Regions from separate parts of the Vreelandella piezotolerans genome, predicted to be linked through region 1. Evidence: predicted binding sites of a transcription regulator. Region 1 holds the regulator's gene; the other holds the start of a gene.

What was found. Region 1 encodes sigma-54, which starts transcription at its own class of promoters, with help from an activator protein. Its sites were predicted from a motif close to TGGCACNNNNNTTGCTNT; they were not measured.
Region 2: a site for sigma-54 is predicted at 1,916-1,933, ahead of GYM47_RS16835 (P-II family nitrogen regulator). Genes of this name have one in related genera too.

The regions. Positions count from the first base shown of each region.
Region 1 is NZ_CP048602.1:2,336,125-2,339,550, forward strand. Features, by position in the region: gene lptC (LPS export ABC transporter periplasmic protein LptC) at 1-5, shown strand, start outside; gene lptA (lipopolysaccharide transport periplasmic protein LptA) at 14-508, shown strand; gene lptB (LPS export ABC transporter ATP-binding protein) at 520-1,278, shown strand; gene GYM47_RS10790 (RNA polymerase factor sigma-54) at 1,384-2,799, shown strand; gene hpf (ribosome hibernation-promoting factor, HPF/YfiA family) at 2,897-3,205, shown strand; gene ptsN (PTS IIA-like nitrogen regulatory protein PtsN) at 3,210-3,426, shown strand, end outside.
Region 2 is NZ_CP048602.1:3,667,707-3,671,132, forward strand. Features, by position in the region: gene GYM47_RS16830 (ammonium transporter) at 166-1,413, opposite strand; gene GYM47_RS16835 (P-II family nitrogen regulator) at 1,501-1,839, opposite strand; gene GYM47_RS16840 (accessory factor UbiK family protein) at 2,198-2,554, shown strand; gene GYM47_RS16845 (helix-turn-helix transcriptional regulator) at 2,689-3,426, shown strand, end outside.

The sequences.
Region 1 (3,426 bases):
CCTAGGAGTCGCGATGAATGCCTCTCTCCGCACCACCCTCTTTGCTTTAACGCTACCGCTGGCGACGGCTGCCATGGCGCAAAGCCAAGCACCCATCGAAGTAGAAGCCGACCGCCTGGACCTCGACCAGCGCGCGGGCACCGCAGTTTACTCAGGTAACGTGGATATTCGTCAAGGCGAAATGCAATTGCGCGGCGAACGCGTAGAGATTCAGCGCAATGATGCAGGGGAACTTTCTCAAGCCATTGCCACGGGTGAGCGTGCCTACTTGCGCAATCGTCTCGACGACCAGGAGACCCCCATGGAAGGTTGGGCGCGGCGCATCATCTATCACGTCGCCGAACGCCGCGTGGAGCTGATCGACCAAGCCGAACTGACCCAGCAAGGCGACCGCTTTCAAGGGGGCCGCCTGGAGTACTTCATCGACCAGGAAGTGGTGCAAGCTCGCTCCGACGTGAACGGTAGCGACAACCAGCGCATTCGCATGACCCTTCAGCCGGAACAATAGGGAGCGCCCACGTGGCAGCATCAACGTCTGCAGATTCCGCACCTGTCAAAACGCTCTACGCCCACCACCTAGCAAAGAGCTACAAACGCCGCCGCGTCGTCAAGGACATCAACCTGGAAATCGCCCAGGGCAGTGTCGTTGGACTGTTGGGCCCCAATGGAGCCGGTAAAACCACCTCGTTTTACATGATCGTCGGACTGGTCAAATCCGATGCGGGCAATGTGGGTATCGACGATCTGGATTTGACCCACGCGCCCATGCACGAACGCGCCATGGCAGGCATTGGGTATCTTCCCCAAGAGGCCTCGATTTTTCGCAAGCTCTCGGTAGCCGATAACATCATGGCCATCCTCGAGACGCGCAAAACGCTCGATCGCAGCGCCAGAGAAGCTCGCCTGGAGTCACTGCTCGAAGATTTTCATATCACCCATATTCGTGACAACCTAGGCATGAGCCTCTCAGGAGGCGAGCGCCGTCGAGTAGAGATCGCGCGGTCGCTGGCCACCGAGCCCGCGTTCATTCTACTCGACGAACCCTTTGCCGGGGTCGACCCTATTTCGGTCGGCGAAATCAAAACCATTATCCGTGCACTCAAAAAACGCCACATCGGCGTCTTGATCACCGACCACAACGTGCGTGAAACCCTGGATATTTGCGATATCGCCTACATCGTTGGCGATGGCCACATCATCGCCAGTGGGAACGCCCAGGAGATTCTCAATAACCAAAAGGTCCGCGACGTCTATCTGGGCGCTGATTTCCGGCTCTAAACCGAGGCCTGACCAAACTTTTCTTTTAGTGGCATGCTTATTGCACTTGCACGTAGCCATAACTCGCTCTAGGGTGGAGCTTTCTGATTAACGAGTGGTTCTCAGATGGTCATGAAAGCTTCTCTCCAATTGCGTATCGGCACACAGCTGACCATGACACCCCAGCTGCAACAGGCCATTGCCCTGCTGCAGCTCTCTACGCTGGACCTCCGTCAAGAAATTCAGCAAGCGCTTGACGCCAACCCTATGCTCGAGCAAGAGGACGAGTTTGGAGAGCAGGCAGTCAGCGAGCCGCAAGAGGCCGAGTGGTCTGACAGCATTCCCAACGAACTCTCCGTCGACAGCGACTGGTCGGACACCTACCAAGACATGGGCAGTCTGAGCGGTGGTAGCGAAGGACCCGACTTCGAGCGCCAAGCCGCTGGCCAAAGCCTTCATGGCCATTTGCTGTGGCAACTGGCCATGACCGATGTCAGCTCACGGGAATATGCAATTGCGGAGAGCCTGATCGATGCGCTGGACGCCAATGGTTATCTTACCCAGCCGCTCAACGACATTCGTGAAGGGCTCAAAGCACAAGGTCATGACGGCTTGAGCCAACGGGAAGTGGAAAATACCCTACTGCGCTTGCAGCAGTTCGAGCCGACCGGCGTATTCGCTCGCGACCTGCGCGAATGTCTGATGCTTCAACTTGCTGCGTTGCCGGAAGACACCCCGCTATTGATGCCAGCCAAACGGCTGGTACGACAGTTTTTGGAGGCGCTAGGCAAAGACGATATGCGCCTCCTCAAGCGCCGTTTGAGCCTGGACGATGAGCAGCTGGATGACGTCATTCGATTAATTCGCAGCCTCGATCCCCGACCCGGCAGCGCCTACGGCGTGACCGACGATAGCTACATCACTCCCGATCTGGTCGTGCGCCATGACAACGAAGGCTGGCATTTAGAGCTCAACCCGGACGCTCTTCCACGGCTACGCATCCAACCCGACTACGCCAGCTTGATCAAACGCGCCGACAAGAGCCAGGACAACCAGTTCTTGAAAGAGCACCTTCAAGAAGCGCGCTGGCTGATCAAAAGCCTCTCTAGCCGCAATGACACCTTGCTGCGCGTGGGGCGTGAAATCATCGCTCGCCAAATTGGCTTTCTAGAGCACGGCGAAGAGGCCATGAAGCCGCTGATCTTGGCCGACATCGCCGAAGCCGTAGAGATGCATGAGTCGACCATCTCACGCGTGACGACACAGAAGTTCATTCATACACCGCGTGGCGTGTTCGAGTTGAAATACTTTTTCTCCAGTCAAGTCAGTGGCCAAGACGGCGGCGACAGCCACTCGAGCACGGCCATTCGCGCACGTATCAAAAAGCTCATTCAAGAGGAGCCCTCAGGCAAACCGCTCTCCGATAGTCGCTTGGTGACGCTTCTCGAAGAGGGCGGAATAAGCGTGGCACGACGTACCGTCGCGAAATATCGCGAGTCGATGGGCATTCCCTCTTCGAGCGAGCGCCGCCGTTTACGCTAGTTAAACGCTTGGTCGTGACAAACTCACCGCAAGGGCTTTGCAATAGCGTAAAAAGGGTTACAATCGAAGTACAGCCCGATGGATAAGGAGCACGTCAATGCAAGTAAACATCACTGGTCATCACGTTGAACTGACTGACGCCTTGCGTGACTACGTTAACGAAAAGCTGGAACGCGTCGAACGACACTACGACAATATCACCACGGTACAAGTGACCTTATCTGTCGAAAAGGAGCGCCAGCAGGCAGCGTGCACGCTACATGCCGCTGGTGCTGACCTTCATGCCGAGGCACTCGATAACGATATGTATGCCGCCATCGATGCCCTTGCGGACAAAATCGATCGTCAACTCGTCAAACACAAGGAAAAAGCACAAGCTCGCGCTCAAGGCGCAGGTGTGCGTTAACTCAATGACGTTGGAAACCATTCTCCCCCCGGAGCGCGTGCTTTATGACGTACCCGGGGGCAGCAAAAAGCGGGTGCTGGAGTTTTTCAGCACCTTCATCGCCCAAAACACGCCCAGCCTTGACAGCCAAGAAGTGTTCAGTCGTTTGATTGGGCGCGAGCGTCTTGGCAGCACGGGGATTGGCAACGGTGTTGCCATTCCCCACGCAAGAAGCCCGCACT
Region 2 (3,426 bases), 1.3 Mb from region 1:
CCCGTTACCCAGTCGATTAAGCATACACCGCCAAGGGCGGAGAATAAAAAATCCGAACGTCACTAGTTCATAACCTTCGACGTACCGCATATCCATCAACGACAAAAAGGCCTCCCACTCGGGGAGGCCACAAGGAGCACGCCAGCTCACATGATTAGCGCAAGCTTATTTCTTGACGCTAAACTCGGGGTAGGCTTCCAGACCGCATTCAGCGATATCGACGCCTTCATACTCTTCTTCTTCGCTCACGCGAATGCCCATGACCGCTTTCAGCACCAGCCATACCACAAGGCTTGCGATGAAGACCCAGCCAAAGATGCCCACAATACCGATTAACTGCGCACCGAAAGAGGCATCGCCATTGGTGAGCGGCACAGCCAGCACGCCCCAGATACCGACCACACCGTGCACGGAGATCGCACCCACCGGATCGTCCAGCTTCAGCTTGTCCAGCGTGACGATCGCAGCGACGACGATCAGGCCACCCACCGCACCGATGATGGCGGCACCCAGCGCCGAAGGAGAGAGCGGATCCGCAGTGATGGCGACCAGGCCAGCCAGCGCACCGTTCAGCGCCATGGTGAGATCTGCTTTACGGAACCACAGTTTAGCCAGCACCAGAGCGGCAATCACACCGCCTGCTGCCGCAGCGTTCGTGTTGACGAATACTTGCGCAACGTTGTTGGCAGAGCCGATATCGGACATTTTCAGCTCGGAACCACCGTTGAAGCCGAACCAGCCCATCCATAGGATGAAGGTACCCAACGTGGCCAGCGGCATGTTGGCACCGGGAATTGCATGGATAGAGCCGTCTTTACCGTACTTGCCTTTACGCGGGCCCAGGACGAGCACACCTGCCAGCGCGGCGGCCGCACCCGCCATGTGGACGATGCCAGAACCGGCATAGTCAGAGTAACCCACTTCGGACAGCCAGCCGCCGCCCCAGGTCCAGTAGCCCGACACCGGGTAGATGAACGCCGTCATCACCACGGCGAAAGCCAGGAAGGCCCACAGCTTCATACGCTCGGCAACCGCACCCGAGACAATCGACATGGCGGTGGCAACGAACACCACCTGGAAGAAGAAGTCAGAACGCATGGAGTAGTAAGGCGCATCGTCGCCACCGGCCAGCACCGCATCGACGCTGTTCTCGGTACCGATCAAGAAGCCCAAGTTCGGCAAGAAACCGCCTGCGCTGCTGGAGTACATGATGTAATAACCCACCAGCAGGTACATGGTGCAAGCAATCGCAAACAGCGCGATGTTTTTGGTCAGAATTTCGGCGGTATTCTTGGAGCGAACCAAGCCCGCTTCCAGCATCGCGAAGCCAGCGGCCATCCACATGACCAGCACGCCGCAGATCAAGAAATAGAACGTATCGAGCGCATAGCTCAAATCAGCTAACTCATTCATGAGGTGTTCCCCGTTGGTACTTAAGAAGAGGTACTTGGAAGATGTACGTGGCAGCGTGGCGACATCATCAGCCGCCCAGCATTACCCTTACACGGCATCTGCACCGCGCTCACCGGTACGAATACGGATCACATCTTCCAACGGCGTGACGAACACTTTGCCGTCGCCGATCTTGCCGCTATTCGCTGCGTTACAGATGGCGTCCAGCACGCTTTCCAGGCGTGCATCGTCCACGGCGACTTCCACTTTCACCTTTGGCAGAAAATCGACCACGTATTCCGCGCCGCGGTAGAGTTCGGTATGCCCTTTCTGGCGGCCAAAGCCTTTCACTTCGGTTACCGTAATCCCTTGAACGCCGTTGTCGGCGAGTGCTTCACGAACGTCGTCAAGCTTGAATGGCTTGATGATAGCGGTGATGAGTTTCATCCCGGATCTCCCCTGCTGGATCAGTCCCACTCGGTGAAAAGCGGCATGGCCGCCCGAATTTAGTGCTTGCCCTACTAATGCGCATACCGTGCCACCCGCTTTTTTATTATTAACTTTCAATTACTTAAAATAATTATATAAGCAATTCACGGTAGCTTAGACGTGCTACCCAATGCGGCTCACCCTGGCTTTGCACCATTAATAAACATTAATAAAAGCTAGCCGCTCCATTTCGATGCATTGATTCATCCCGCTCACCACGCTTAATTCACACGCGGCGCATGCGAATCGGCGCCGGGTTGCGTATCCTTACTGACAAGCAGTTCATATTCATGCATGCCCTTTCAAGGAGAGAGCCATGGCGCCCCAAGATCGCATTAGCCGCTTAGCCCAGCAGATCGGCGACCGTCTGCAGAATGCGTCGCAAGCCCCGGAAGATATTCAAAAAGGTGTCCAGCAGGTGGTACGCGGCGCCTTTGACCGCCTGGAGCTGGTATCGCGGGAAGATTTCGATATTTTGATGGATGTGCTGCAGCGCACGCGCTCGCGGGTTGAAGCCTTAGAGCGCCAAGTGGCCAGCCTGGAAGCGGCCGTAGAAGCCTCTAGCAACACCGCGTCCACGCCCGTAGAAGCCGAAGTGCCGCCCGCCCCTGTGCAACCCTCCGGGACGACGAAATCAACGTCCGATAAACCGTCCACTGGCGATACTGAGTAAGCCGCCGTTGTGCTCAGAATGGGGCAGGCTGAGCTGCCCCAAATTAGCGAACAAGAATCACTATCATTGACTCCCGTCGCGATAGTGCTATCGTGCGTTGATTGGCTGCCTCATTCACGATAGCGACGGCTCAGATGCCCCCGCAGGAACGCCTCATCACGCCCGAAATCACCCACCGCTCACTGGTCCAGCTTGGCCAACGATTTGGCATTCACTACCGCGTGGACGGCACCCCTTTACAGCACCAGCCGGTCGCGCTGGGCCATGTGCACGATGTTGGCTTACCCCAAGGGCTGCACCTAACGCTGTCTAACCTGCAAGTAGAGCGCGGCTATACCTCCACGTCTTACCAAAGCGTCCCCTGGTTCTTTAGCATTATTTTGGAAGGCACGATTCAACTACAAATAGGCCAGCAGCACCTGCAGCTAGGTGCCGGGGAGGGAGTGTGCGCTCACTTTGATGCCCACCACCCGCTAACGGTGCACCAACCGGCTCAGCCGCGCCTGAGTACCGTGAATATTGCGGTGCGTAAGACCGCACCGTTAGGGCTTCCCGCTCCCGGCAGCCAACCGGCCTTGCACCGTTGGCGGCTGCCGAGTGCCTTACACCAGCACCTTTGCACCATAAGTGAGCAACCACCCACCACCTGGCGCCAGCCCCTCGTGTGGCAAGGTCTCGCGATACAACTGATTGGCCTGGGACTACCGGAAACGACGCCCGCACTCCCCAAGCATCACGGCCTCTCCACCCGAGACAGACGCCGCCTAGCAGCGCTGCACGCGCGCATCACTCAGCATCCCGCCGAGCCCTATAGCCTCGCGGCTCTAGCCAAAGAGGCCGCCATGAGCGCCAGCAGCCTGCGGCAGAAATTT